Regions from separate parts of the Allobosea sp. 2RAB26 genome, predicted to be linked through region 3. Evidence: riboswitches for the same ligand, from Rfam matches in the RefSeq annotation. Region 3 holds a riboswitch; each other region holds the start of a gene.
What was found. A riboswitch is a leader RNA that binds a small molecule or an ion and turns the genes downstream of it on or off. The one in region 3 is predicted to bind cobalamin.
Positions count from the first base shown of each region.

Region 1 (9,918 bases), on a different contig from region 3:
CGCCCTGGGGCATGTTCATGGCGGCGGACATCGTCGTTAAGGCGGTGATGCTCGGGCTTGCCTTCGCATCGCTGGCGACCTGGACGATCTGGCTCGCCAAGAGCCTGGAGCTGATGGCTGCCAAGACCAGGGCGCGGCTGGCCGCACGCCGGCTGGACGAGGCGGACAGCCTCGAGATCGCCGCCGAGAGGATCTCTGCCGGCCATGCACGACGCAGCGTCGTCGCCGAGCTGGTTCAGGCCGCTCGCGATGAAGTCCGCCGTTCGGCTGATCTCTCGGATGACGGCATCAAGGAGCGCGTTGCGATCGCGTTGTCACGGCGCGAGGCGCGTGCCGGCCGGGATATGGCGAAGGGCACCGGCCTGCTCGCGACGATTGGTTCGACCGCCCCCTTTGTCGGCCTGTTCGGCACCGTCTGGGGCATCATGAACTCCTTCATCGGCATCTCTCAGTCGAAGACCACCAATCTCGCCGTGGTCGCGCCCGGCATCGCCGAAGCCCTGCTGGCGACTGCGATCGGCCTCGTCGCGGCGATCCCCGCCGTCATCATCTACAATGTCTTCTCGCGCTCGATCGCAGGCTACCGCGCCGTGCTGTCGGACGCCTCGGGCGACGTCCTGCGCCACCTCTCGCGCGACCTTGAGCGCGCGCGGCGTGCGGCGCAGCGTCCCGGCCGCTCGCTGCATGCGGTGCCGCCGCTGATGTCGGCGGAGTGAACGATGGCCGTTTCGCTCAAGGATCCGCAGGACGGCGATCTGGCGGAAGTCTCCGAGATCAACGTCACGCCCTTCATCGACGTGATTCTCGTGCTGCTGATCATCTTCATGGTCGCGGCCCCGCTCTCCACCGTCGACGTCGCCGTCGATCTGCCCGTCTCCAACGCGCAGCCGCAGCCGCGGCCCGAGAAGCCCGTCTTCCTTACCGTGAAGGGCGATCTCTCGCTCGCGCTCGGCAACGACCCCGTCCCGCGCGAAGCGCTGCAGAGTGTCCTCGACCGGCAAACCAGCAGCGACCGTGAGCAGAGAGTCTTCCTGCGCGCCGACGGGACCGTCGCCTATCGCGAGCTGATGGATGTGATGAACCTCCTGCGCAATGCCGGCTATCTGAAGATCGCGCTGGTCGGGCTAGAGGATACGGGCCAGGCGGCCGCGCCGGTCGCGGGTGTGAAGCCATGAAGACCGGGTCTCTCGATGGCAGCGCATCACGACGCCTCTGGCCGGCGCTATTGCGCTGGAGTTCGGCTGGGCTCGTCGTGGTGGCGGCGCATGGCGGCATTGCCTGGCTGGCCTTGAGCTGGCGGCCGGGAGAGGCTGCGGCCGGCGCGCCCGAGCCTGCCGTGATGATCGAGCTTGCGGCGGTTTCCGTTGCGCCCGAGGCCCCCGCTGCCGACCTGCCCCCTGCCCCCCAGGCGACCGAGGCCGAGCCGCCCCCACCAACCCCGGAGCCTGTTCCCGAGCCGGTCAAGGAGCCAGAGCCGCCTCCGGAACCCGAGGTGATACCCGAGCCGGTCCATCTGCCCGAGCCTGAGATCAAGCTGCCCGAACTGCCGCAGCTGCCCGATGCTGCAGCCGTGCTCGCTCCCCCGCCTCCGCCTGCCCCCGCGAAGCCGAAGGTCGTCGAACGCAAGCCGACGCCGCCCAAGCCACGCGTCGTGGAGCGCCGCAAGCCGGCCGAGCGCGAGAAGCCACGGGCCAAGGAAGCCGCCGCGCCCCCCGCCTCGGCCGCGCCCGCCGCTGCTCCTTCCTCCGCGCCAACCGGCTCCGCTGCATCGCCCTCCGCCTCGACGGCGTCATGGCGCGGCATGCTGATCGCCCATCTCAATCGCTACAAGCGCTTCCCGGGCGGCGCGCGTCCCGGCACGGTGCAGATTGCCTTCTCGATCGATCGGGGCGGGCGTGTCCTGTCCGCGCGACTCGCCGGCAGCTCCGGCGATGCCACGCTCGATGAGGAGGCCGTCAGCATGATCCGCAGGGCAAGCCCCGTCCCGGCGCCTCCTGCCGGCGTCGGTGGGGGCGGCACGATCTCGCTCGCGGTGCCGGTGCGTTACAATCGCTGACGTGGCCCATCTGGAGTGCGGCGGAGCTCCGGGCCCCGGCTTGGCGATGAGTGATCAGTGCCCGGCCATGCATCGCCGGCATTCCGCCCCGGCACGCCAGAGCCTATAGAAGGGGCCGGCCCCGTTCCGGCCTCTGGACCCGCGGATAATCGTGCGCGATCCGGAGCGAGGACGCCCGATCCGAACCGCGATCCGGATTTGAAAAGACATCGTCATCATGCTTCGCCGTTTCTTCGCCTATTACGCACCGCATCGCGGCCTCTTCCTGCTGGATTTTTCCTGCGCAGTGCTGTCGGGCCTGCTCGAGCTCGCCTTCCCGATCGCGGTGAAGTTCTTCATCGACTGGCTGCTGCCCGGCCAGAACTGGGGATTGATCCTCGCCTGCGCCGCCGCACTGCTGGTGATCTACCTGCTCAATAGCGGGCTGATGGCGATCGTGACCTATTGGGGCCACATGCTCGGCATCAATATCGAGACCGAGATGCGGCGGAAGGCGTTCGACCATCTGCAGAAGCTCTCCTTCAGCTTCTTCGACAACCAGAAGACCGGCCATCTCGTGGCCCGCCTCACCAAGGACCTCGAGGAGATCGGAGAGGTCGCGCATCACGGGCCCGAAGACCTGTTCATCGCGATCATGACCCTGTTCGGCGCCTTCGTGCTGATGTTCATGGTCAGCCCCGAGCTTGCGCTCGTCACTGCCGCGATCGTGCCGCTGACCGGCTGGCTGACCGGCCGCTATGGCGGGCGCATGACGCATAACTGGCAGCAGCTCTTCGGGCGGGTCGGCAGCTTCAACGCGCGCATCGAGGAGAATGTCGGCGGCATCCGCGTCGTCCAGGCCTTCGCCAACGAGGAGCACGAGCGGCGGCTCTTCGCCCGTGACAACCAGAACTACCGCCAGACCAAGCTCGATGCCTACCGCATCATGGCGGCTACCATCGCGCTGAGCTATCTCAGCATGCGGCTGACCCAGATGGTGGTGATGGTCGCCGGCAGCTATCTCGTCATCACCGGCAGCCTGAGCCAGGGCGGTTTCGTCGGATTCCTGCTGCTCATCGCCGTGTTCTTCCGACCGATCGAGAAGATCAATTCGGTGATCGAGACCTATCCGAAGGGCATTGCCGGCTTCCGGCGCTATACCGAGTTCCTCGACACCGAGCCTGATATCGCCGACCGACCGAATGCGGTGACTGCGCCGAGACTCTCGGGCGAAATCCGCTATGCGGGCGTTTCGTTCGCGTATCAGACCGGCCGCCCCGTGCTCAGCGGCATCGACCTGCATATCAAGCCGGGCGAAACGATCGCGTTCGTCGGCCCGTCAGGGGCCGGCAAGACGACGATCTGCTCCCTGCTGCCGCGCTTCTACGAAGTCAGCGGCGGAAGCATCACCATCGACGGCATCGATATCCGCGACATGACGCTGGCCTCGCTGCGCGGGCAGATCGGCATCGTGCAGCAGGATGTCTTCCTCTTCGCCGGCACGATCCGCGAGAACATCGCCTATGGCCGGCTCGAGGCGAGCGAGGCCGAGATCGTCGAGGCCGCGCGGCGCGCGCGGCTCGACGAGGTCATCGCGGCGATGCCCGACGGGCTCGACACCATCATCGGCGAACGCGGGGTCAAGCTTTCGGGCGGGCAGAAGCAGCGCCTCGCCATCGCTCGCATCTTCCTGAGGAATCCGCCGATCCTGATCCTGGACGAGGCGACCTCGGCGCTGGACACGCAAACCGAGCGCGCCATTCAGCAATCGCTTGCGGATCTGTCGCAGGGCCGCACCACGCTGATGATCGCGCATCGTCTCGCGACCATCCGCGATGCCGACCGGATCGTGGTGGTGGATTCGACGGGGATCGCCGAGCAGGGCAGCCATGCCGACCTGGTCAAGGCCGACGGCATCTACCGCCGGCTGCACGAGGCGTAAGCGACCGCCCGGTCAGGTATCGGCCCGAAACCGGGAAGACCGATGCGATCACAGTCAGATCATGGGACCGGACTTCGTTCCGGTTCCATGATCTAAACGATCTGGTTGTGCAACCCCGCGTCGCCACGCGCCAGCCGGTCGAGATTGTCGAGGAGGATGTCGACGACGTTCGTCTCATAGGCGCGCGTCTCGCCGGCGCTGTGCGGGGTGACGATGACGTTCGGCTGGCCCCAGAAGGGCGAGGCCGATGGGAGCGGCTCGTCATGGAAGCAGTCGAGCCCGGCGCCAGCCAGGTGCCCCGAACCCAGCGCCGCCAGCAGCGCCGCCTCGTCGACGACACGGCCACGCGCAACGTTGATCAGGAGAGAGCCCGGGCGCATGGCGGCCAGCGCCTCGCTGCCGATCAGTCCTTCGGTCTCGGGCGTCAGCGGGCAGGTCAACGCCACGATATCGGCCTCAGCCAGAACCGTGCCCAGCTTGTCCGTCGCCACAATCGCATCGATGCCTGGTTCGGGCCGCTCGCTGCGGCGCACACCGATGATGCGCAGACCGAAGGCCGCAGCCAACCTCGCCAAACGCAGGCCGATCCGTCCAAGGCCGACGATGACAAGCGTCTTGCCGCCGAGCTCGTCCTCGCGTCGCGCGCGATCACCGATCATCGGCCGCCAATGCTTTGCCATCTGGTTGTCGCGAGCGAGATGGATCTGACGGGTAAGGCCCAGGATGAGCGCCAACGCGTGTTCGGCAACGGCGCGCTCATTGCCCCCCTGCGCACTGGTGAGGCGAATGCCGGCCGCGGCGAAGGCGGCTTTGTCGAACTGATCCGTGCCGGCGCTGATCGACTGGACGAAGCGCAGGCGCGGGCAGGCGGCGATCAGCTCGTTGCGCCAGAGTCCGGAGACGACGAGGACATCGGCTTCGGGCGCGCGCGCCTTGAGTTCATCGAGGTTGCGAACCTCAAAGCTCCTCGCGGCGCGCCCCCGCGCGGAGAACTCCGCTCCCAACTGGTAGGCGGCATGCGCGAAGCCGATCGTGAGTTCTCTTTCCTGCGGCCAAGGCTTCATTGCATTCCCCCGTGATGACAAAACCCAGCTTAATCATGCGAAACGGCTCCGTCCCGCCGTTCCATGCATGCGCCCCTAGGCGGCACCAGGAGGCAGAAAGGATGCCAGAGCAGCGGCGAGCCTCTGCCAGGACGGCTCGTCGCCGGGCAAGCCAAGCCGTAGCCAGCTCGCATTGTTCTGAAAGCGGCGGACATAGATGCCGTCGCGGCCGAGATGGGCGAAGAGTGCCGGTGCGTCCGGCGTCGCCAACAGCCTGAACAGGGAGGTGCCGCCGACGATCACGCCTCGCGACGCCAGCAAGGCATCGAGGCGGGCGGCATCGCTGGCCCGGGCACCGGCGGCCGCCGCGAGCCAGTCCGTGTCACTGAGCGCCTGCGCCCCGATATGAAGCGCCGGCCCCGCGACGGCCCAGGGACCGAGCGCGGCACGCAAGGCCTCCGTCAGGCGCGCCTCGCCGATCGCGAAACCCAGACGCAAGCCGGCGAGCCCGTAGGTCTTGCCAAAGGAGCGCAGGATCAGCGTCGCCGGGGGCAGCTCGGGGATCAGGCTCGCCTCGGGCATGAAATCGATGAAGGCCTCGTCGATGACGAGCAACCCGCCTCGTCCGGCCAGGTCACGCGCAACCGCCGTGAGTTGCGCGCGCTCAATCACCCGCCCATCGGGATTGTTCGGGTTGACCAGCACGACCACGCCCGCATCGCCCGCCTCCGCGGGCATTGCGCTCTCCCGCACGTCCATCCCTGCCTTGCGCCAGGCCACCGCATGTTCGGCATAGGTCGGGCCGATCACGGCGACTGGCCCGGTGTTCGCAAGACACGGCAGCAGTTCGATCAGGATCTGAGTGCCGGGCGCCGCGACGATGCCGGCCGTCTCGGGCACCCGGTACGTCTCGCGTGCCGCAGCGAGCAATGCCGCCTCGTCCCGCACTCCCGGCAGGCGCTGCCAGAGGCTTAACGGCAGCTCAGGAACCGGATAGGGGATGGGATTGATCCCGGTCGAAAGATCGATCCATGGCTCGGGCGCCTCCGGGAACAGCGCCTTCGCCTGTGCCAGATCGCCGCCATGCCAGACCTTGCCTGCCGCCTCAGCCATTCCCGCCCCGCATGAGCCTGTCCGATTCCCTGCCGCTCCTCGCCGCCGCCCTGATCAACGAGGCGGGATTCGGCTACCCCCAGGGCTTGTATGCGCTGATCGGCCATCCCGTCACCTGGATCGGTGCGCTGATCTCCCGGCTCGACCGGATGCTCAATCGCGAGAGCGCCCCCTTCATCGTGCGCAAGGCGGCCGGCGGCCTCGCCCTCGCGCTGCTGCTTGCCGCCACATTTGCCATCTCATGGGGGCTCACCCTGCTCTGCCGCGGCCTCGGCCCGCTTGGCTGGCTGCCCCTCGCGCTCGTCGCCTCCAGCCTCATCGCACAGCGCAGCCTGCACGAGCATGTCGCACGGGTCGCCGAAGGACTGGAGCGGGACGGGCTCAAAGGCGGACGCATGGCCGTTTCGATGATTGTCGGCCGCAACCCCGAAACCCTCGACGAAGCCGGAGTTTCCCGCGCCGCAATCGAAAGCCTTGCCGAGAATTTCTCGGACGGGATCGTCGCTCCGGCTTTCTGGCTCGGCGTCGGCGGCCTGCCGGGCGGCGCGCTCTACAAGGCGATCAATACCGCCGATTCGATGATCGGCCACAAGACACCGCGCCACCTCGCCTTCGGCTGGGCGGCGGCGCGTCTCGACGACCTCGTCAACCTTCCCGCCTCTCGCCTCACCGCGCTGCTGCTGACCGCAGCCGCCGCACTCGACAAAACGTCAGACCCCGCCAATGCGTGGCGAGCTGTCCGACGCGATGCCCGCCATCATCGTTCGCCCAATGCCGGTTGGCCGGAAGCCGCGATGGCAGGTGCGCTAGGCCTCCGTCTGGCGGGCCCGCGCGTCTATGGCGAGGTCAGGGTCGACGACGGCTGGATGGGGGACGGCCGGGCCGAAGCGGAAGCGGCGGATATCCGGCGGGCGCTCGCTCTCTATCGGAGGGCATGTCTGCTGCTGTGGGGGCTCGCCGTTGCGGGGGCCGCTACCGCGCTCGCCCTCTAGTTCATCGGACCGGGCATCGCATCTGGAACGACGATCTCACCTTCTGTGTTTGCTTCGACTTTCCCGAAAGCCGCAACTCACGTTTCGGGTCGATGGCTCAGCCTCAGAACTCGATCCCGGCCTGTGCCTTCACGCCCGCCGCGAAGTGATGCTTGACCAGCGTCATCTCGGTGACGAGGTCTGCGACGGCGATCAACTCGGGCTTGGCATTGCGGCCGGTGACGACGATGTGCAGATCAGGGCGCCGGCTCGCCAATGTCTCGACCACCTCCGCCAGCGGCAGATAGTCGTAGCGCAGCGCGATATTGAGTTCGTCGAGCACGAGCAGGCGTATCTCCGGATCGTCCATCAACGCCTTGGCCTTGGCGAAGGCGCGCCCGGCGGCAGCGATGTCGCGGGCCTTGTCCTGCGTTTCCCAGGTGAAGCCTTCGCCCATCGTGTGCCAGACGATGCGATCACCGAAGGCGTCGAGCGCCTTGCGTTCCCCTGTCGCCCAGGCGCCCTTGATGAACTGCACCACCCCGACGCGCCAGTCATGGCCGAGAGCCCGCAGGATCAATCCGAAGGCGGCGGTCGACTTGCCCTTGCCTGGCCCCGTATTGACGATCAGGAGTCCCTTTTCGATCGTCTTGGCGGCAACCTCGGCATCCTGCACTGCCTTGCGCTTTTCCATCTTGGCCTTGTGGCGGGCGGCCTCGTCAGCATCGATCGTCATCGGAACCTCCTGCTCATTTCACCTGCATCGGCAGACCGGCGACCATGAAGATCACCCGGTCGGCCCGCGCCGCAAGCATCTGGTGCAGCCGCCCCGCCTCGTCGCGGAACCGCCGGGCGAGCGCATTCTCAGGCACGATACCGAGCCCAACCTCGTTGGAAACCAGGACCACCGGGCCTCGTGCCGCGACGCAGGCCTCGACCAGTTCCCGGCTTGCAGCCGCCACATCCTGCTCTGCCAGTATCACGTTGGTCAGCCAGAGCGTCAGGCAGTCCACCAGGACAGGTTGCCCCGCGGGAACCGCGCGGATCGCCTGCGCCAGGTCCAGCGGAGCATCGATGGTCATCCACTCCTTCGACCGGCGGGCGCGGTGCTCGGCAATCCGGGCGCGCATCTCATCGTCATAGGCCTGGGCCGTGGCGAGATAGGTCCAGGGCGCTGGCACCATCTCGATCAGGGCCTCGGCATGGCGGCTCTTGCCGGAGCGGGCGCCGCCCAGAACGAGGGTGAGAGGGGAAAGGATCGCTGCCACTGCCAAACTCTCAGCCCAGGGAAGATCAGCCTAAGGAACGGACCTGGCGAGCGAAGCGAAGCAAGCCGGGACAGGCGACAAGAGATCACATCGCTTCACTGCGCTCGCAATCACGATCGCTGCATTGCACAGCACCGTGCAGATGGCTAATGATCATCGCCGACGGTGCCTCTGCAAGGAGGTGAAAAGGGAACGCGGTGCGATACCGCGGCTGCCCCCGCAACTGTAAGCGGCGAGTTTCGCGCCATCGGCCACTGGGATTGTCCCGGGAAGGCGGCGAGAGATCCGGACCCGCGAGCCAGGAGACCTGCCGTCAGCGAGTGATGCAATCCAGCGGGCTGCCGGCGGGGTGGCCAAGGAGACCGAGATGACGACGAATACGGCTTCGATCACCACCCAGGCCAGCGCTTCCGAGCGCGTCAAGGCTGTCGCAGCTGCCCTGGCACTCGGCGCAGCCCTGATCTTCACCGTCGGCTTCGCCCATTCGACCAGCGTTCACAACGCAGCCCACGACACGCGCCACACCCTCGCCTTTCCCTGCCACTGAGGGAAAGGCAACATGGTCAATCGTGTTCTCACGGTCAGTCTTCTGGCCGGGCTTCTTGCTGGGCTCCTGGTAGCAGCACTCCAGCATGTCACCACCACGCCGCTGATCCTCAAGGCGGAAACCTTTGAGACGGCACTGCGCGCAGTCGAGCTTCAGCACGCCAGCTTCACCGGCGATGCCAGGATCGTCCTTGCCCATGGCGGCGCCGACGCAGCCGACCACGCCGAGTGGAAGCCACAGGACGGCTTGCAGCGTACGGCCTTCACCACCATCGTCACCATTGCGACCGCGATCGGCTTTGCCGCCCTGCTGCTCGGCGGCATGATCGCAGCGGGCGATGCCATCACTGAGCGGACCGCACTGATCTGGGCGGCTTGCGGCTTCCTGGCCTTCGGCCTCGTGCCGGCGACCGGGCTCGCACCGGAATTGCCCGGCAGCGCGTCAGCCGAACTGCTCCACCGCCAGACCTGGTGGATCGCCACCGCGCTCGTCACCGCCGGCGGCCTCTGGGTCTTCCTGCGGGCGGAGGCGAGCTGGCTGCGGGCACTTGCCGTGCTTGCCATGCTCGTCCCGCATCTGATCGGCGCACCACATCCCGCCGCCCCGGAGAGCAAGGTCCCTGCCGAAATCGCAGCGCATTTCGCCGCGCTCTCGCTCGCGCTCCAGGCTGCCCTCTGGCTCGCCACCGGCTTTGCCGTCGGCGTGCTCTGGCCCTGGGCGACGCGCCGTGCCGCAGCCCCGGCCAAGGCCTGACGCTGAGCGCGATCCCCCGGGATCGCGCCGGAAGCCAAGGAACCGGCCTATGCCCGAAGGCGATGTCACCATTTTCGTCTGCGTCGCCTGCCGGCGCGCGCGGGCGGACCTGCCGGAGGGTTACGACCAGCCCGGACTGGGTTTTGCCGAGGCGCTGCGCGAACGCATCGCGCGCGACGGCGGGACGCTTCCGGTCGAACCCGTCGACTGCCTCGCGGTCTGCAATCGCCCCTGCACCGTCGCCTT
Region 1 covers NZ_JBFRGS010000006.1:373,322-383,239, forward strand. Annotated here, with positions in the region: gene exbB (tonB-system energizer ExbB) at 1-716, shown strand, start outside; gene exbD (TonB system transport protein ExbD) at 720-1,175, shown strand; gene AB4118_RS14280 (energy transducer TonB) at 1,172-2,056, shown strand; gene AB4118_RS14285 (ABC transporter ATP-binding protein) at 2,274-3,977, shown strand; gene AB4118_RS14290 (D-2-hydroxyacid dehydrogenase) at 4,070-5,041, opposite strand; gene cobD (threonine-phosphate decarboxylase CobD) at 5,117-6,133, opposite strand; gene cbiB (adenosylcobinamide-phosphate synthase CbiB) at 6,145-7,125, shown strand; gene cobO (cob(I)yrinic acid a,c-diamide adenosyltransferase) at 7,229-7,840, opposite strand; gene cobU (bifunctional adenosylcobinamide kinase/adenosylcobinamide-phosphate guanylyltransferase) at 7,854-8,378, opposite strand; cobalamin riboswitch at 8,519-8,701, shown strand; gene AB4118_RS14315 (CbtB domain-containing protein) at 8,740-8,919, shown strand; gene AB4118_RS14320 (CbtA family protein) at 8,932-9,672, shown strand; gene AB4118_RS14325 (DUF1636 family protein) at 9,722-9,918, shown strand, end outside.
Region 1: it holds a riboswitch for cobalamin, as region 3 does, so the genes downstream of both, AB4118_RS14315 (CbtB domain-containing protein) here and AB4118_RS21260 (ribonucleoside-diphosphate reductase subunit alpha) in region 3, are expected to answer to the same signal.

Region 2 (9,918 bases), on a different contig from region 3:
CAGTACAGCGCCAAGGTGCCTGGCCTGCATGCCGGCGCCTGGACCCTGGTGGTCGAGGCAACGAACGGTGGCGAAGCGGTCTTCTCCTCACGCAGCCGCATCATGCTGAAGGACTGACCGCATGGCCGCGCAGCAGGATCTCTCGGTCTTCGTCCGCCATCGTGAGAGTGGGGTCGCGGGCATGGAACTCGCGGTGGAGAACATCCGCTGCGCCGGCTGCATGCACGCGATAGAGAACGGCCTCGCCCGCGAGGCCGGTATCCTCAGCGCCCGCGTCAATCTCGCGCTGACGCGCGTCACGGTCGAGTGGACGGAAGGCGCGCTGCGCCCCGAGGCCGTGATCGAGCGCCTCTCCCGGCTCGGCTTCAAGGCATACCCCTTCCTGCCGGCCTCCGGGCGGGATGACGACACAAGCGAGGAAAGGCGGCTGTTGCGCTATCTCGGCGTCGCCGGCTTCGCCTCGATGAATATCATGCTGCTCTCCGTCTCGGTCTGGTCGGGCAATAGCAGTGACATCAATCCGGTCACGCGCGACTTCTTTCACTGGCTCTCGGCCCTGATTGCCTTGCCGACCGCCGCCTATGCCGGCCGCCCCTTCTTCGAGAGCGCTCTCCGGGCACTGCGCGCCGGCGCCGTCAACATGGACGTGCCGATCACGCTTGGCATCGTGCTCGCGCTCGGCATGTCGGTGGTGGTGACCTGGAACCACGCCGAGCATGCTTATTTCGACGGCGCGGTGATGCTGATCTTCTTCCTGCTGATCGGGCGCTATCTCGACCAGCTGATGCGCCGCCGCACGCGCGACCTCGCCGGCAATCTCGCCGCGCTGAAGGCGGAAACAGCGACCCGGCTGATGCCGAATGGCGAGGCGGTGGTGATGCCGATCGCGGCGATCGCCACGGGCGACCGTGTCCTGATCCAGCCCGGCGAGCGCATCAGCGTCGATGGCGTCATCGAGACCGGCCATTCCGAAATCGACCAGAGTCTGGTCACGGGCGAAACCCTGCCGCACGCCGTCGCGCCCGGCGCACAGGTCTATGCCGGTACCCTCAACCTCTCCGGAGCCTTGACGGTAAAGGTCGCGGCTGCCGCCAGCGGCACGCTGCTCGATGAGATCGATGCGCTGATGGCGCGCGCGGTCGAAAGCCGGTCGCGCTATGTCAAGCTCTCCGACCGGGCGGCCAGGCTCTACGCCCCTCTTGTCCACGCCACTGCGCTCGCGACTCTCTTGGGCTGGATCGCCTTCGGTCTGCCCTGGCCCGAAGCCCTGATCATCGCCATCACCGTTTTGATCATCACCTGCCCCTGCGCGCTCGGGCTCGCGATTCCAGCCGTGCAGGTCGTTGCCGCCTCAGCCCTGTTCAAGCGCAAGGTCATGTTGAAACAGGGTGATGCGCTGGAACGCCTCGCCGAGGCTGATGTCGCAGTCTTCGACAAGACCGGCACACTCACCTTGCCTGACCCCGATCTGGTCAATGGCGACGAGATCGATGCCGCAACCTTGCAGGCCGCCGGCCGATTGGCTGCCGCGAGCCGCCACCCTCTCGCCCGCGCCATCGCCCGTGCCGCCGGCAATCCCGCACCTGCGAGCGATGTCAGCGAAAATCATGGCGCAGGCTTGAGCGCGATCGTCGGCGGGATCGAAACCCGCCTCGGCAGTGTCGGCTATTGCGGGGTCGGGGCCGAAGCCGCAATCGTCGCCGCCCGCCATCCGGCTGCCTCCCTGATCGCGTGGCGCCATGGCAATGAATGCGCCGTCTTCGCGGTTGACCAGCAGATACGGCCGGAGGCGCGCGACTGCATTGCCGCGTTGCGCGAGCTTGGCCTCGAGATCCGTATCCTCTCCGGCGACCGGAGCGAAGCTGTTGCGCCTGTCGCGTTGGCCCTCGGCATCACGGAGGCCGAATCCGGCCTGCGCCCCGACGAGAAGCTCAAGGCCCTCGACCGGCTCAGCGCCAAGGGGCGCAAGGTGCTGATGATCGGGGATGGGTTGAACGACGCCCCGGCCCTTGCCAAGGCCCATGTCTCGATCTCTCCGATCAGCGCGACCGACCTGGCGCAGGCATCGGCCGACATCGTCTTCATCGGCGACAGCCTGATGCCGGTCGCCGACAGCCTGCGCATCGCCCGCAGCGCCCGCAACCTCATGCTGGAAAACCTCTGGTTCGCGGTGTTGTACAATGCCGTCGCGGTGCCGATTGCCGTCGCGGGGTTCGCGACGCCGCTGGTTGCTGCCGTCGCGATGTCGGGCTCGTCGCTGGTGGTCACGCTGAACGCCCTGCGCGCCGGGCGCGGCCTGCCCGGCCAGAATACGGGAGCAAGCGCATGAACATCCTGGTGATCCTGTTCCCGCTGGCGCTCGGTCTCGGACTGCTGGGGCTGGCAGCCTTCTTCTGGTGCATGCGCACCGGCCAGTTCAGCGATCTCGAGGGGCCGAGCTGGCGCATCCTCAGGGATGACGACCTGCGCTCACCTGGGGACACCAACCTCAACGATCATTGACGCCGCTGCCGTTCCGGCCTTACCTCGCCGGCGACGGTTCCCTTAGGGGATCAAAAGGGAATGCGGTGCGGATGGTTCGCCATTCAATGCCGTGGCTGCCCCCGCAACTGTAAGCGGCGAGCCTTTCGCCACACGCCACTGGGCCCTCGGACCTGGGAAGGCGGCGTCAAGGCACCGACCCGCGAGCCAGGAGACCTGCCGTCAGCCGTGGTCACACGCGAACACGTTCGGACGGGGTGTTTCGATCGCTTGTTGAACTGCACGCTGGCCAAGGGCAGCGGGCGGGGCCTCGCGTTCGCGGTGACGTGCCACTGACGTCAACGCCCGAGGTTTCACCAGTGATCCGCCTTTCCCCGACCGCCCGGCGCGGCCGGCTGCTCATAGTCCTGCCGCTTCTCGTCTCTGCCAGCTCCCTGCCCGCCGGCCGGAGCTCGGCCCAGTCCGCTCCGGAAGCGATTTCCCTCGACGAGATCGTCGTCAGCGCGACGACGCGGCCCACGCCAGCCCGCGAGATCGCCAATTCCGTGACCGTCATCACCGCCGGCGATATCCAGCGCGAGCAGCGCCGAACCCTGCCGCAGGCCCTGGCCGCCGTTCCCGGCCTCAATATCGTGCAGATCGGCGGCCCGGGCGGGCAGACCTCGGTCTTCATGCGCGGCACCAACTCCAACCACGTCAAGGTCCTGATCGACGGCATCGAGGCCAACGACCCGTCGACGCCGAACCGCTCCTTCGATTTCGGCTCGGTGCTGACCGACGACATCGAGCGCATCGAAGTGCTGCGCGGTCCGCAAAGCGGCCTCTACGGCGCCAATGCACTGGGCGGTGTCATCTCGATCACGACCAAGCGCGGTGACGGTCCGCCAAAGCTGACGGCCCGCGCCGAGGCCGGCTCATACGGCACCTTCAACCAGGCGGTCAGTCTGAGCGGCGGCGACGACCGCTTCAACTACGCCCTCAGCATCGCCCATTTCAAATCGGATTCGACCCCGGTGACACCTGCCGGTCTCGTTCCACCCGGGCGCCGCATCAATCCAAACTCCTACGACAACTGGACCTATTCGGCCCGGTTGGGCGTCGCGCTGTCCGATACGCTGTCGCTGAACTGGGTCGGCCGCTACACCGACGGCTACCTGCTCTTCACCGGCGATTCCGGTTTTCCCAGCACGCCCAGCGGCTTCCGCAGCAGCCAGGACTATAAGCAGGCCTTCACGCGCGGAGAGGTCGTCTGGGATCCGCTCGGCGGGCGCTTCGTCAATCGCTTCGGACTGTCCTACAGCAACCAGGACCGTTCCAACCGCATTCCCAATGCCATTGGTATCCTCGGCCTGCCGACGGAGAATCTCGGCGAACGCACCAAGGTCGACTGGCGCGGCGACCTGGAGCTGATGAAGGGCCAGACCCTGGTGATGGGCCTGCAATATGAGCGCGAGCGGCTGGAAACCCGCGCCCTCACGGCATCCAATGGCAATACTGGCGCCTTTGCCGAACTGCAGTCGAATTTCAGCGACAGGCTCTTCATGGTCTCGAACATCCGCTACGACGATGACGAGACCTTCGGCGGCCACACGACCTACCGCATCGCGCCGGCCTATATCGTGCCGGGAACCGAGACCAAGCTGAAGGCGAGCTACGGCACAGGTTTCAAGGCGCCGACCCTGAGCGAGCGCTTCAGCGATTCTCGCCCGGCCTTCAACTTCTTCGGCAATCCGGACCTGAAGCCGGAGGAAAGCCGCGGCTGGGATCTCGGCTTCGAGCAGCCCTTGCTCGCAGACAAGGTCCGGTTCGGCGCCACTTATTTCCACAACGACATCGAGAACCTGATCGTCACCAACGCAGCACGGAACTCCTATGCCAATATCGGCAAGGCCACGACCAAGGGCGTCGAGGCCTTTGCCGCGCTCGAACTCTCGCCCCAGTTCAAGGTGCGGGCGGACTACACCTTCACCATCGCCAAGGACGACATCGCCCGGCAGGAGCTGCTGCGCCGTCCCCGTCACAAGGCCAGCGTAACGGCAAGCTGGACGCCGGTTGACAAGCTCACCCTTTCGGCGACGCTGATCTATGTGGGTGAGCGCGTCGACGGAAACCGAGACTTCTCGATATCGCGCATGCGGGCGCCGCGAGCTGCCATCGTCAATCTCGCCGCCGAGTACAAGGCAACCGATACGCTCAGTGTCTTCGGCCGCATCGATAACCTGCTGGACAAGCGCTACGAGAACCCCGTCGGCTTCCTGGTGCCGGGTCTCGGTGCCTATGGCGGGCTGAAGGTAACCCTGTGAAGCGCCGGGCAACCCACGCGATCACCGGCCCTGCGCTGGCGCTTGGCCTCTTGCTCGGGTTCGGCGGCCCGATTGCCGCCGAAACGCCGGCAAGGCCTTCCCGCATCGTCTCGCTGAACATGTGCACCGACGAACTGGTGCTGCGGCTCGCCGAGCGCGACCGCATCGCCTCGGTCACCTGGCTCTCCCAGGACCCGCGCAACGCCAACATGTCCGAGGTTGCCAGGACCATCCCGGCCAATCACGGCCTTGTGGAAGAGGTGCTGAGCTACAAGCCGGACCTGATCATCGCTGGCGCCTACACGACGCGCAGCACCGTCGCGCTGCTGAAGAAGGCGGGCGTACCCGTCCGCGAGTTCGGCGTGCCGCGCAGTCTCGCCGAAATGCGCACGCAGATCGCCGAGATGGCGGCCTTGCTCGGCGAGGAGGAACGGGGCAAGGCCCTGATCGCCGCGATAGACCAACGCCTCGAGGCACTCACCGCAAACCCGATCGCCGGCCATCCCAGGGCGCTCGTCCTGCGGCCGAACGGTTTCACGGTCGGGCGCGGCTCCCTCGTAGACGAAATCCTGACCCGCGCCGGTCTGACCAATCTCGCCGCCGAGCTCGGCATCGACAGCTATGGCCAGATCGCACTGGAGACGGTCGCGCTCGGCCAGGCCGACATGCTGATCCTCAACACCACGCCGGACGGCCCTCCCTCGCTCGCCCACGAGATCCTCGGCCATCCGCTGCTGGCGAAGCTCGGCGCGCGGCTCAGGCTTGTCGCCCTCCCCTCGAAACTCTGGACCTGCGCCGGACCGGCCGTGCTCGATGCCATTGAGCTGCTGGCCGCTTCCCGCAAGCAAGGATCGCGCTCATGACAATCGCGGTTCAGGGCAGGATACGGGACAGGGCGCCAAAGCTGGGGCGGCTCATTGTCATGCTGGCCCTGTTGATGCTGGCCATGATGCTCGTTTCCATGGCGGTGGGTTATGCCCCACTCGACATCAAGGCGGCCCTCGCCGACGCCCTCGCCGGACGGAAGACCCTGCCGGCGCTCGTCCTTGTCGAGCTGCGCTTGCCGCGCGCGCTGCTGGGCGCGCTCGTCGGTTTCAGTCTCGGGCTTGCCGGCGCCGCCATGCAGGGCCTGCTGCGCAATCCGCTTGCCGAACCCGGAATCCTCGGAATTTCAAGCGCCGCCGCCTTCGGCGCGGTCGTGGTCTTCTACAGCGGCTTGTCGGCGACGATGGCGCTCGCCCTCCCCTTGGGCGGCATGGCCGGCGCCGCAATGGCGACGCTTCTGCTCTATGCCTTCCTGGGGCGCGGCGCCGGAACGATGACGCTGATCCTCGCCGGTGTCGCGATCAACAGCTTCGCGGGTGCGATGACGGCGCTTGCGCTCAACCTCGCGCCAAATCCTTACGCAGCGTTGGAAATTGTCTTCTGGCTGATGGGCTCGCTCGCGGACCGCAGCCTGCTCCATGTCTGGCTCGTGCTGCCGCCGATGATCCTCGGCTGGCTGTTGCTGCTGTCGACCGCGCCTGCCCTCGACGCACTCACCCTGGGCGAGGACACCGCAAAGAGCCTTGGCTTCGACCTGGCCTGGCTGCGTGCCCGGCTGATCGGCGGAGCTGCACTCGCCGTCGGCAGTGCGGTCGCAGTCACCGGTGCGATTGGTTTCGTTGGTCTTGTCGTGCCGCATCTGCTGCGCCCGCTGGTCGGGAACCGACCGGGCCGGCTGCTGCTCGTCAGCGGCTTCGGTGGAGCGATCCTGACACTCCTCGCCGATACCGCGCTGCGCCTCACCCCGATCCGTCCCGAGCTGAAGCTCGGTGTGGTGACGGCGCTGATCGGAGCCCCCTTCCTGTTCCACCTGATCCATCGCCTGCGGCGGGAGGTCTGATGAAGATCGAAGCCTCGGGAATTTCGCTCACGCTCGGCGGGAAGCCGATCCTGCGCGACATCGATATCGCGCTTTCGGCAGGTGAAATGGTCGGGCTGATCGGCCCCAACGGCGCCGGCAAGACGACCTTGCTGCGTGTGCTCGCCGACCTCGTCACACCTGATTCCGGCGAGGTGCACTATGACGGGGTGACCGTTCGGACGCTCGGGCGCAAGGAGTTGGCGCGGCGCATCGCCTTCCTTGCGCAGGGCGGCGCGGTGCACTGGTCGATGCGCGCGGCAGCGCTCGTCGGGCTTGGGCGGTTGCCGCATCGCCAGCCCTTTGCCGGAGAGAACGAGGCGGATCGCGCCGCGATCATGCGGGCCATGGCAGCAGCCGACGCTACCGCCTTTGCCGACAGGACAGTCGAGACCCTCTCGGGCGGGGAACGCATGCGCGTGCTGCTGGCGCGCGCGCTAGCCGTCGAGGCGTCGATCCTGCTTGCCGACGAACCTCTGGCGGCGCTCGACCCGCTGCATCAACTCGAGGTCATGGAGCTTCTGCGCCGGACCGCCGCCGGCGGAACCGGGGTGGCGGTCATTCTGCATGACCTGACACTGGCGGCGCGCTTCTGCGATCGCCTGATCCTGCTCGACCGCGGCAGGCTCATTGCCGACGGGTCGCCCGAAACCGTCCTCAGCGACGCCAATCTTGCTGACGTCTTCGGCATTGCGGCGGCCCGCGGCCTGGAAGCAGGCATGCCCTATCTGTTGCCCTGGCGGCGCCTCACATCGGAACAATCTCGACATGACAGCCCGTGACGACATCCGTGCGCTCCTGCGCGCCCATCTCGCCGATCCAGCCTCGCAATGGAATCTCGGCACCTTTGGCGCCATTGCGGAGTTCATGCGCGATTCGAACGAACCCGTTCAGTTCACTGATAAGACTCACGTCCTTGCGGCGACGACTGCACGCGGCGGCATCGGCTTCGGCGATCTGACGGATGTCACGCCCTTTGCATCGGAATCCGCGACCGGCCAGGGCTGGAACCACCGCATCGCGCTCTGTCTGCCCGACGCAGCCTGCGCAATGAACCGGCGCACCGTCCTGACCGAGATCGGTCCCGATGGCGACGCCCTGCGCGAGCAGGATCGTGAGGGCATTCTCTTCGACATGGGCCTCGATACCCTGCAAGTCGATATCTGCATCCGAACCAACACTCCCGTGCTGATCGAGGCCTTGCGCGTCGAATGCGGTCGCCCGCTATTCGAGGCCGGCAACACCGCCATGGCCGCCATCGTCGCAGCCGGGCCGCATCGCGTCTTCATCACGCGCTTCGGCCGTTGCGAAGTCTACCAGCCAATCCCCCCGGCAGACGGCAGGAGTCCCGAGGGGCCGCATACCCATGTCCTGCCCAAACTGATGCGCTCCGGACGGACCCATGCCGCCACGGAGCCGGTACCGGAGGGGCTGGTGCCCTGCGCGCATCTCGTGCCGGCGCATCCGATCAAGGACGCAATGGGCTTGCCGACGCCCTTCGATGCGAACGCCCACGGGCAGTTCCAGGACCTTCTGGAACGCTATGGCGACGCCGCACTGGTCAGGTTGAAACAGAGGGTGCTGGCCGCCATTGCCGCTGGAGCCGCCCCCTCCACCATTCCAGCCCCACGGGATCGTTTTGCCCGACACGCGCTGCGGGCGACATTGCGCCAACTCGCGCTGTCCGGCGACGCCCTGCCCGGGCTTTCCGCCTGGATCTCAGCTCATGACGAGCGGCGGGCAGATGATGCCGGGGTGGAAGGCGCTGGCGCGGATGACACCGCTGATGCCTATGGCCATGCGAGCTGAGGAGGCAGAGCATCCCTCAGCCTGGCGCTCTCGGCTTCAAGCTCCTGGTCGCTCCGGTGCCGAAGGAAGGCGAGACGGAGCGTCAACTCTACCCACCCACATGTGCCGGTGGCTCGTATGGCTGGCACGACGGCCCAGCATTTCGAAGGTGTCGGACATGTCGCGTCGATGCCCTTCGGACAGGCGCGGTAAGCGCTTCCGCCCCGGGGTCAGCCTCGTGCGCCGGAGAGGATGATGCGCGATCCCTTGCGGTCGACGCGTTCGAGGCGCTGACGGAACCCGCCGGTGCCGGTCTCGAACGAACGGGTCTCCTGCTCCATCGCCGGCTGCGCCAGATTGCGGCCCAGCATCGTCCGTGCCGGAGAAAGGCCGAGGATGCCGAGAACGGTCGGGCCGATATCGATGATGCCGCAGGCGCGGGCATCCTTCGCCCCGGTTTCGAAGCCGGCGCCGCGGATGGCCAGGACCGTGTTGAGTTCGTGCCGGTTGAGGCCGCCGTGCATGCCGCCCCCGACCGGGACATCGGCCTTGGTCAGGAGCCCGAACCCGGGATTGCCATAGCTGTCCGGCTCGTCGTCCGACCGCAGAACATAGACGAGATCGGGCTGGCGAACATGGTCGAGATCGACCAGCGAGAGCGCAAAACTTCCCTCGACCTCACCCTCGACCTCGTTGCGGGCCTTCGAGAAGAGCATGCCCAGGAAGTCCTGCTCCCGGAGCCAGGCGGCAATCGCGTCGCGCCGGGCCGCTCCTCCCTCGAGGATGCGGATCTCCCCCATATTGCCGCCGGTCATCGAGAAGCTGGCGCCCGCCAACGTGCGCTCGGCGGCACGGCGGCCGGCATGGCCCTGACCACGTAACAACTCGGAGAGGGCGAGCTCGCCCTTGGTCGAGATCTGACCGTGATCGGAGGCTGCGATGACGGCATAGCGCTCGGCATCGGGCTGCGCCTCGATCCATTCAAGCAGCCTGCCGAAGGCGGCATCGACATGCTTCAGCACCGCGAGCGTCTCGGGCGAGCCGAGAAAGCGGTAGTGGAAGGACGTGTCGGGCTCATTGAACCAGATCAGCGCGACGTCGGGCTTCATCTCGGCCAGCACATGCTCGCGCAGCACGCGCTCGGCATAATCGATCTCCTCGAAGCGGGGCAGGCTGCGCGGCGGCAACGCACCGAAGCGCGCGACGACCTCGTCCACCGCCTCTGGCGTCTGGCTGTGCTCGCGCCCGAGGATCGAGAAGGTCCAGTGGCCATTGGCCCTGGCGCGCGGATTGATCAGGTAGGCCGAACCGGCCGAACCCGTATGGACCACGGCGAAGCGCTTGCCCGCCTTCGCGAGCACATCTCCGAAGCTCTCGGCCGCGACGAGGCCTCCGCCGGTTACAGCCTCTGCCAGAGCGATATCGTCTGCGCGGCTCATGTCG
Region 2 covers NZ_JBFRGS010000005.1:197,494-207,411, reverse strand. Annotated here, with positions in the region: gene AB4118_RS11370 (FixH family protein) at 1-117, shown strand, start outside; gene AB4118_RS11365 (heavy metal translocating P-type ATPase) at 122-2,329, shown strand; gene ccoS (cbb3-type cytochrome oxidase assembly protein CcoS) at 2,326-2,502, shown strand; cobalamin riboswitch at 2,520-2,719, shown strand; gene AB4118_RS11355 (TonB-dependent receptor plug domain-containing protein) at 2,841-4,784, shown strand; gene AB4118_RS11350 (ABC transporter substrate-binding protein) at 4,781-5,647, shown strand; gene AB4118_RS11345 (FecCD family ABC transporter permease) at 5,644-6,669, shown strand; gene AB4118_RS11340 (ABC transporter ATP-binding protein) at 6,669-7,469, shown strand; gene AB4118_RS11335 (DUF6925 family protein) at 7,456-8,496, shown strand; gene AB4118_RS11330 (alkaline phosphatase family protein) at 8,706-9,918, opposite strand, start outside.
Region 2: it holds a riboswitch for cobalamin, as region 3 does, so the genes downstream of both, AB4118_RS11355 (TonB-dependent receptor plug domain-containing protein) here and AB4118_RS21260 (ribonucleoside-diphosphate reductase subunit alpha) in region 3, are expected to answer to the same signal.

Region 3 (9,918 bases):
CCCAGGCCGCTTTGTCGGTGATCGAGGGCACCTCGCGATACATGTTGAAGAGTTCGCCCTCGTCGAGGCCGAGACTCTCGACGATGTACTGGAAGGTGTGGGTGTGCACCGCCTCCTCGAAAGCCTGGCGCAGCAGGTACTGCCGGCATTCCGGATTGGTGAGATGACGGTAGATCGCGAGCACGATGTTGTTGGCGACGAGGCTTTCCGAGGCCGCGAAGAAGCCGAGATTGCGCTTGATCGTGCGGCGCTCGTCCTCGGTCAGCCCGTCCTTCGACTTCCACAGAGCGATATCGGCCTGCATCGAGACCTCTGTCGGCATCCAGTGATTGTTGCAGCCGGCGAGGTATTTCTCCCAGGCCCATTTGTACTTGAGCGGCAGGAGCTGGTTCACATCGGCGCGGCAGTTGATCATCCGCTTCTCGTCGACGCTGACGCGGCCGCCGGAGCGATCGATCTCGCCGAGGCCGGTGGCATCGGCAGAGGTTCCGCCGGGCGCGGCCGGATTGAGATCGAGGGCGGTGGCAGGCTTGCTGTCTGACCAGTCGAGCATGATGAATATCCAATCGGGTCTGAATGTCATGGCCGGGTCTGCCCCGGCCGTCCGTATCGTTCGCTATCGGGCAGGGCCGGGCATCCATCGCGAAGGCGAGCGTGGATGCCGCCGCTGCCTCACTGGCAGGCTTCGCAGGTCGGATCGTCGATCGAGCAGGCGTTCGGCACGGCCATGCCATTGTCGAGCGGGATGTCGACGAGGATCGGCTTGGACGCGACGGGGACCGTTGCCGACACCGCGTTGAGCTTGCCGTCAGTGCCCTTCAGCGTCGACTTCTCGACATGGGTCGCCGAGAGCGCGCGCAGGTAATAGGTCGTCTTCAGGCCGAGCCGCCAGGCGAGGCGATAGGCCTCGTCGAGCTTCCTGCCGGAAGGCTGCGCCATGTAGAGATTGAGCGACTGGCCCTGGTCGATCCATTTCTGACGGCGTGCGGCGGCGCGGATCAGCCAGCTTGTCTCGATCTCGAAGGAGGTTGCGTAGAGCGCCTTGAGATCGTCGGGGACGCGGTCGATCTGACTGACCTTTCCGTCGTAGTATTTCAGGTCCGAGACCATGACCTCGTCCCAGAGATCGCGCGCCTTGAGATCGCGGACGAGGTCGGCATTCACGACCGTGAAGTCGCCCGACATGTTCGCCTTGACGTAGAGCTGGCTATAGGACGGCTCGATCGACTGCGAGACACCGACGATGTTGGAGATCGTTGCGGTAGGGGCGATCGCCATGCAGTTCGAGTTGCGCATGCCGGTGGTCTTCACCCGCTCGCGCAGGCTGTCCCAGTCCAGCGTCGTCGAACGATCGAGCTCGACATCGCCGTCGCGGGCCTCCGAGAGGATGTCGAGCGAGTCGATCGGCAGGATGCCCTTCGACCAGAGCGAGCCTTCGAAGCTCGGGTAGCGACCGCGCTCGGCGGCAAGATCGACCGAGGCCGAGATCGCAAACCAGCTGATCGCCTCCATCGAGGTGTCGGCGAAGGCTACGGCACCCTCGGACGCCGCGGGCAGGCGCAAGGTCTGCAGCGCATCCTGGAAGCCCATGATGCCGAGGCCGACCGGGCGGTGGCGCAGGTTCGAGCGGCGTGCCTCGGGGATCGTGTAGAAATTGATGTCGATGACGTTGTCGAGCATCCGCATCGCGGTCGCGACCGTCTTGCCGAGCCTGGCCCGGTCGAGCCCGCCCGCCGTCACATGGGCTGCCAGGTTGATCGAGCCCAGATTGCAGACGGCGACCTCGTCGGCCGAGGTGTTCAGCGTGATCTCGGTGCACAGGTTCGAGGAATGCACCACGCCGGCATGCTGCTGCGGCGAGCGCAGGTTGCAGGCATCCTTGAAGGTCATCCAGGGATGGCCGGTTTCGAACAGCATGGTCAGCATCTTGCGCCAGAGATCGAGCGCGTTGAGGCGCTTGAACACCTTGATCTCGCCGCGCTCGGCCTTGGCTTCACAGGCCTCATAGGCCGCCTTGAACGGCTTGCCGTAGAGATCGTGAAGGTCGGGCGTCTCGTCGGGCGAGAACAGCGTCCACTGGCCTCCGGCGGCGACGCGCTGCATGAACAGGTCGGGGATCCAGTTCGCCGTGTTCATGTCATGGGTACGGCGGCGGTCGTCGCCGGTGTTCTTGCGCAGATCGAGGAACTCCTCGATGTCGACATGCCAGGTTTCGAGATAGGCGCAGACCGCGCCCTTGCGCTTGCCACCCTGGTTGACGGCGATCGCGGTGTCGTTGGCGACCTTCAGGAACGGCACGATGCCCTGGCTCTCGCCATTGGTGCCCTTGATATGAGCGCTAAGGCCACGCACAGGCGTCCAGTCATTGCCCAGCCCGCCGGAATATTTGGCCAGCAGGGCGTTGTCCTTCACCGCTTTGAAGATGCCGTCGAGATCGTCCGGCACCGTGGTCAGGAAGCAGGAGGAGAGCTGCGGCCTGAGGGTTCCTGCGTTGAACAGGGTCGGCGTCGAGGCCATGAAGTCGAAGGAGGAGAGCAGGTCGTAGAAGGCGATCGCCCGGGCCTCGCGGTCGATCTCGCGGATCGCCAAACCCATCGCGACACGCATGAAGAAGGCCTGCGGCAGCTCGAAGCGATTGCCTCGGACATGCAGGAAATAGCGGTCATAGAGCGTCTGGAAGCCGAGATAATCGAACTGGAGGTCGCGCTCCGGCTTGAGCGCAGCCGCAAGGCGGGCGAGATCGAAGCGTCCAAGCTCGGGATCGAGCAGCTCGTTGGCGATGCCGGTCTTCACATAGGCGTGGAGATAGTCGCCGTAACGTACTGACATTTCTGCCTGAGTCGCCTGTTCCGGACGACCGGAGACGAAGCTCAGCGCCTCGCGGCGGAGCTTGTCGAGCAGGAGGCGAGCCGAGACCTTGGAATAGTTCGGCTCGGTCTCGACCAGGGTGCGCGCAGCCAGGATCGGCGCCTGCGCCAGCTCATCCTGACTGATGCCGTCATAGAGGTTGCGCTGCGCTTCGCTCAGCACGGCTTCAGCCGAGACGCCGTCGAGCCCGGCGCAGGCTTCGCGAATGACCGTGGCGAGGCGAGCCCCATCGAGCGGCACGAGCGCGCCGTCGGCTGCCTTCATGCGCAGCACCGGCGCGGAGGCGACCACAGGCTTCGCTTCCGCCTTGGCGCGGGCCCGTTCCTGGGCTCGTTCCTCGCGGTAGAGCACATAGGCGCGGGCGACCTTGTGGTGTTCGCTGCGCATCAGCGCGAGTTCGACCTGATCCTGCACATCCTCGATATGGAAGGTACGGCCGGCATCGGCGCGCCGCGTCAGCCCGGCGACGATCTGCTGGGTCAACTCCGCGACGATGTCGTGGATTCGGCGCGAGGCAGCGGCGCTGCTGCCCTCGACCGCCAGAAAGGCCTTGGTCAGAGCGACGCTGATCTTGGAGGCGTCGAACGGGGTGACGCTGCCGTTGCGGCGGATCACCTGGTAGCCCGGTTCCGCGGTCGATCGCGCATCGCTGCCTTGCGATGCGATCGGGCTGAACGTCTCAGGGCGGATGGTATCGGTCGCGAGGGACATCGGCTTTCAAACCCCAATCTGTAGGGGGCAAAGGCCAGGCGGAGTCGCAACGGAGAATGTCGCAGCGACGAGCGCCCGCAGACATGACCAAGCGATCCACCGGGACACCCCGCCCGAGGACGATTCTGCTGTCGCGGCAGGTCTCCTGGCTCGCGGGTCATCGCTCTTGTCCCGTCTTCCCAAGGCCTGGCGGCCTCAGTGACTGATAGTCTGGACAAGTACTCGCCGCTGACAGTTGCGGGGGCAGCGCCGGTTTCGCACCGGCTTCCCTCTTAGCTCTCGATCTTGCGACTCGAGAGACCGTGACCACCATATCTAGTGGCTATCGCGACAATTCTGTCAACAGCTTGCCACGGCCTATTCGTTGGCCTGTGAAGAGCGGGGAGTGGTCGAACTATGCGGCGATCGGCCTCGAGGGCGTCATGGCGCAGCTGCTCGCGCTGTCGCCCCACGTGCTATGGCTGCCGAACGGTGGGCCATCTGAGCCCCGACATGGAGGCCGAATGCGCAAGATCCTGATCATCGGAATTGGTGCCGGCAATCCCGACTATGTCACGGTCCAGGCGATCAACGCCCTCAACCAGGCCGACGTCTTCTTCATTCCCGACAAGGGGACAGACAAGGCCGAGCTCGGACGGCTGCGGAAGGACATCTGCGAGCGCTTCATCGAAGGATCGGATTATCGCCTGGTTCCGGTGCCGATCCCGGAGCGTGCCCCCGCCGGAACGAATTACCGTGGCAGCGTCGACGAGTGGCATGCGCGTATTGCCCATGACTACGAGGGCCTGTTCACGGAAGAACTCGGGGACGGTGAATGCGGAGCCTTCCTCGTCTGGGGTGATCCGACGCTCTATGACAGCACGCTGCGGATCGTCGAGCATATTCGCGCCAGGGGCTTCGCTCTCGAATACGATGTGATCCCGGGCATCAGCAGCGTGCAGGCCCTTGCGGCGCGACACCGGGTCGCCCTCAACCGGATTGGCGAGCCCGTGCTGATCACCACGGGACGCAAACTCGCGGAAGGCTTTCCCAATAACCTCGATAGAGTGGTCGTCATGCTCGACGGGGACCAGGCCTTCAAGAGTGTCGCGGGTGAAGATCTCGATATCTATTGGGGCGCCTATCTCGGCACCAAGGACGAGATTCTGATCGCCGGAAAGCTCTCGGAGGTGATGGGCGATATCGAGCGCATCCGGCGCGAAGCGCGAGAGGAAAAGGGCTGGATCATGGATACCTATCTGCTTCGGAGACGCGACGAGGACTGAACGGCGCAATGCGCGCATGACGACAAAAGGGTCCTTATGTCTTCGATTGGCCCCCGTCGGGTGGATTGCTCCATCGTGTCACTGTCGCGGTTCGCCGGGTTGTTTGCCCGGAGCGAAGAAGGAGAGCCATTGCGCCGGACCACCCGATGGCCGATCTCAGCCGTCGAGAGCGCGGCGGATGGTATCGCGGCCGCGCTGGCTGCCGGATCAGCCCGAGTTGGTCCTGGCTCAGACGTCGACGAACCGCTTTCGCGGGGCTGGCGCCTTGCAATTCGCGAGGCCGCTTTGTAGGCGTTCAAGATAGCCAGAGATCGGCACTTCGCGGGGTCTTCGTCTTTGGAATCATTCTGAAATACGGCGCCTATGACCGCCGATCTGCGCTCTTTCCGCCTGGAATGGAAAGGTCGCCAATGCGGCGGACATGGACGGGATGCACTCTCGCGACAGGCTGATATCGGATTGGACGAGGCTGCTCGCGCTGCCTGTTCTGCTCTGCCTTGGCGCCTGCTCGGTCGGCCCCGACTACGTCGCGCCGACGCAGGATCTGCCCACCCAATGGAATGGCGCCGCTTCGGCTGCGCGGCCTCCCGCTCGGTCGGAGTGGTGGCGGCAATTCAAGGATCCTGTGCTGGATGGGCTCGTGACCGAAGCGGTTGCAGGCAATCTCGATGTCGCCCAGGCGAAGGCGCGGATTCGCGAAGCGCGAGCGAGCCGGGTCCAGGCGATCGCGCCGCTGTTTCCTCAGGTCAATGGTTCAGCATCGGCAACGCGTTCGCGTTACGCCACAAGCTCCGATTCAGGGGGCGGCAACGGCATGAGCAACAGCTTCCGCGCGGGCTTCGACACCTCCTGGGAGCTCGACATCTTCGGCGGGCGCGACCGCGCCGTCGAAGCCGCGACCTATGGCGTCGATGCCGCCGACGATGATCTCGACGGAGTACTGCTGACGCTCATTGGGGATGTCGCTTCGGCTGTCATCGAGGCGCGCGGCTACCAGGCGCGCATTGTGCTTGCCAAGCGGACGGTCGAAACCCAGCGGGCGACCGAGGCACTGACGCGGGTCCGCTTCCAGGCCGGCGATGTCTCGGCGGTCGATACGGCGAGGGCGGTGGCGCAGGTCGCGAGCACCGAGGCGCAGATTCCGGCCCTTGAAACCGCGCTGTCGCAGACCCAGCACCGTATCGCGGTGCTGGTTGGCCGCCCGCCATCCGCCATGGGCTCGCGCTTGACCGGCGCTGCGAAGGTGCCGGCGACGCCCGCGCCACCGCAAGCCGGCGTCCCGGCGGACGTGCTGCGCAACCGGCCGGATGTCCGGCGGGCCGAGCGCAGTCTCGCCCAGGCAACGGCACGGATCGGCCAGGCCGAGGCGGTTCGCTACCCTTCCGTGAGCCTGACCGGCAATATCTCGACCTCGGCGCTGAAGCTCGGCGACCTCGCGAAGAACAGCGCGATCGGCTGGTCGATCGGCCCATCGCTGAGCGTGCCGATCTTCAATGGGGGCGAACTCGCGGCCGCGGTCGATGTGGCGCGCGCCCGGCGCGACCAGTCGGATGCGGCGCTTCGGCTCGCTGTGCTGAGCGCCCTGCAGGATGTCGAGGACGCACTGGTTGGATTGCGGCAGGAGCGACTGCGGCTGGCCAGCCTGTCGACGGCGGCTGCGGCTTCCGGTCAGGCGGCGCAGCTGTCCCAGGCGCTCTACCAGTCGGGCGGCGCCAGCTTCCTCGACGTGCTCGATGCGCAGCGCTCGCAGTATAGCTCCGAGGATTCGCGGATTCAGAGCCAGATCGCGCTGGCGACCCGGTTCATCGCCCTCAACAAGGCGCTTGGCGGTGGCTGGCTCCGGCCAGTCGACGTGTCCCGCCCGCGCGTCGAGGATCCGCCGCAGGGGCCCCGCCTGCGTGCTGTCTCCCTGGAGGTCCCAAGCCCATGACGTCGCGCCGTGCCTTGATGCTGCTGCTTGTCCTGGGCATGCTGGGGGCGGGTGGCTATGCCCTGCGCTCGCAGCAGGCGCCGCAGCCGGCCGCGATTCAACTGCCGACGGTCGCCGCCACGATGGGCGATGTCGAAGAGGTCGTGCTGGCCAGCGGCGCGCTGGAGCCGATCCGGCAGGTGAGCGTCGGCGCGCAGGTCTCCGGCCGGCTGATCTCGCTCAAGGTGGCCCTGGGCCAGAACGTGAGCGAGGGCGACCTGATCGCCGAGATCGATGGCGTCACCCAGCAGAATGAACTGCGCTCGGCCGAGGCCGAGCTCGCCGTGCTGCAGGCGCAGCGCGAGGAGCGCCTCGCCAGCCTCGCCTATGCCGAATCCGTGCTTGCCCGTCAGAAGCAGATGCTCGGCCAGAACGCGGTCTCCCGCGACAATTACGAATCGGCCGAGATGACGGTGCGCACGACCCGCGCCCAGATTGCGGCGCTCGACGCCCAGATCATTTCCGGCGGCGTCAAGGTCGAGACCGCCCGCGCCAAGCTCGGCTATACCCGCATCACAGCTCCGGCGGCGGGCACCGCACTGGCCATCGTGACGCAGGAAGGCCAGACGGTGAACGCGGCGCAATCCGCGCCGACCATCATCGTGCTTGGCGACGTGTCGACCATGACGGTCAAGGCCAAGATCTCGGAAGCAGACGTGCTCAGGGTCAAGGCCGGCCAAGAGGCCCTGTTCAGCGTTCTCGGCGCGCCCGATCGGCGCTTCCCTGGCAGGATCGCCTTTGTCGAACCGGCGCCTGATACGCTGAAGACGCAGAATACGAGCAGCGCCTCGGCCTCTTCGGGCACGAACGCCTCCTCGACCTCCTCGGCGATCTACTACAACGCGCTGTTCGAGGTGCCCAACTCCGACGGAAGGCTGCTGACCTCGATGACGGTCCAGGTAACGGTGGTCGTCGGGCGGGTGCAGGGCGTCGTCACCGTGCCGTCCACGGCGATCAGGCGCCGGGGCGGAGAGCCCTGGCTCGATGTCGTCGGTGACGATGGCAAGCCCGCGCCGCGCAAAGTCACGGTTGGGCTCGACAACAAGATCGTCGCGGAAATCTCTTCCGGGCTGAAAGCGGGCGAGCGTGTCGTCATCGCACACACGGGCTCCCCCGCAGCGGCCCGCCGCATGCGTGGCCCGCTCGGGTTCTGACCGCATGGGCGTGCCGCTGATCAGGCTGAGCGGGGTCCGGCGCGATTTCGGCGCAGGCGAAGCGGCGATTGCGGCGCTCGACGGGGCCGAGTTGACCATCGAGGCCGGCGAGATGGTTGCGATCGTCGGACCGTCGGGCTCGGGCAAATCCACCCTGATGAACATCATCGGCTGCCTCGACCGGCCGACCGGCGGTGTCTACGAGATCGACGGCCGCCCGACGCGCGATCTCGGGCCGGACGAATTGGCACGGCTGCGGCGCGAGTATTTCGGCTTCGTCTTCCAGCGCTATCATCTGCTGTCGGAACTGACCGCACTCGCCAATGTCGAGGTGCCGGCGATCTACGCAGGGGTTGCCGCCGAGCCGCGGCGCAATCGGGCAGCCGCCTTGCTCGACCGGCTCGGCCTCGGTACCCGCAAGACCCATCGCCCGGCCGAGATGTCGGGCGGCCAGCAGCAGCGGGTTTCGATCGCGCGGGCCCTGATGAACGGGGCCCGCGTCATCCTTGCCGACGAGCCGACCGGCGCACTCGACCGCAAGAGCGGCGAGGAGATGCTGACCCTGCTCGAGGAACTCGGCCGCGAGGGCCACACGATCATTCTTGTCACTCATGACATGAACGTCGCGGCCCGAGCCGACCGCATCATCGAGCTTAGCGACGGCCGGATCATCTCCGATCGGAGGACCCGCCCGGCGCTCGTTTCCACGGCGAACCCGGTGCTGGACGTGCCGCGGGGGGGCTCGTGGCGGGCCGCGTTCGGCCGGCTGCGCGAGGCCTTCGGCATGGCCATCCTGTCGATGCGCGCCCATAAGCTGCGCTCCGCGCTGACCATGCTCGGCATCGTCATCGGCATCGCCTCTGTCGTCAGCGTGGTGGCGCTGGGGGAGGGCTCGCGCCAGCAGGTTCTCGCCAATATCGCCGGGCTCGGCACCAACACGCTCGAGATCTATCCCGGAGCCACCATCGGCGACCGCCGCTCGGGCCAGATCAAGACCCTGACGGTCGCCGATGCCCATATCCTCGCGAGCCAGCCCTATGCCGAAGGCGTCACACCGACCGTGTCGACGAATGCCACGCTGCGTTTCGGCTCCGCCGAGGCATCGGGATTGGTCATGGGCGTCGGCGAGCAGTATTTCGCGGTCACGGGCGGCGTCTTGGCCCAGGGCCGGCTCTTCGACGCGGTCGACGTCCGACGCCTCTCGCAGGATGTGGTTATCGACGAGAACACGGTCAGTGCCCTGTTCGCGCGGACCGGCCAGGACCCGATCGGCAGCGTCATCCTGATCGGCTCCGTCCCTGCCCGCGTGATCGGAGTGATGCGGCCCCAGCAGAGCGGCTTCGGCGCCAGCCTGAACCCTCAGGTCTACCTGCCCTACACCACCGTCCAGGGCCGTTTCCTCGGGGATCTCTCGCTGCGCAGCATCATCCTGCGCGTCAATGACGACACACCGATGGAGTCGGCGCAGAGCGCCGTCACCGAGCTGTTGACGCATCGCCACCGCGCCGAGGATTTCTTTATCCGGAACAATGACGCAATCCGTCAGGCGATCACCAGCAACAACGCGACCTTCGCGCTGCTGATCGCCTCGATCGCCGTGATCTCCCTGCTCGTCGGCGGCATCGGCGTGATGAATATCATGCTGGTCTCGGTGATCGAGCGCACCGGCGAGATCGGCCTGCGCATGGCCGTGGGCGCGCGCCGCGGCGACATCCTCCAGCAGTTCCTGATCGAGGCCTCTCTGGTCTGCTTCATCGGGGGCGTGCTCGGTATCGCTCTGGCGCTCTCCATCGGCTGGGGATTCGCGCTCTCCGGCTCGCCGGTTCGCTTCATCTACTCGGCCGAGGCCTTCGCCGCAGCGATTGCCTGCTCGACGCTGATCGGTGTCGGCTTCGGCTTCCTGCCGGCGCGCAATGCCGCGGGCCTGGACCCGGTCGAGGCCCTGGCCCGA
Region 3 covers NZ_JBFRGS010000011.1:63,388-73,305, reverse strand. Annotated here, with positions in the region: gene AB4118_RS21265 (ribonucleotide-diphosphate reductase subunit beta) at 1-553, opposite strand, end outside; gene AB4118_RS21260 (ribonucleoside-diphosphate reductase subunit alpha) at 673-3,579, opposite strand; cobalamin riboswitch at 3,698-3,899, opposite strand; gene cobF (precorrin-6A synthase (deacetylating)) at 4,083-4,844, shown strand; gene AB4118_RS21250 (efflux transporter outer membrane subunit) at 5,266-6,774, shown strand; gene AB4118_RS21245 (efflux RND transporter periplasmic adaptor subunit) at 6,771-7,967, shown strand; gene AB4118_RS21240 (MacB family efflux pump subunit) at 7,972-9,918, shown strand, end outside.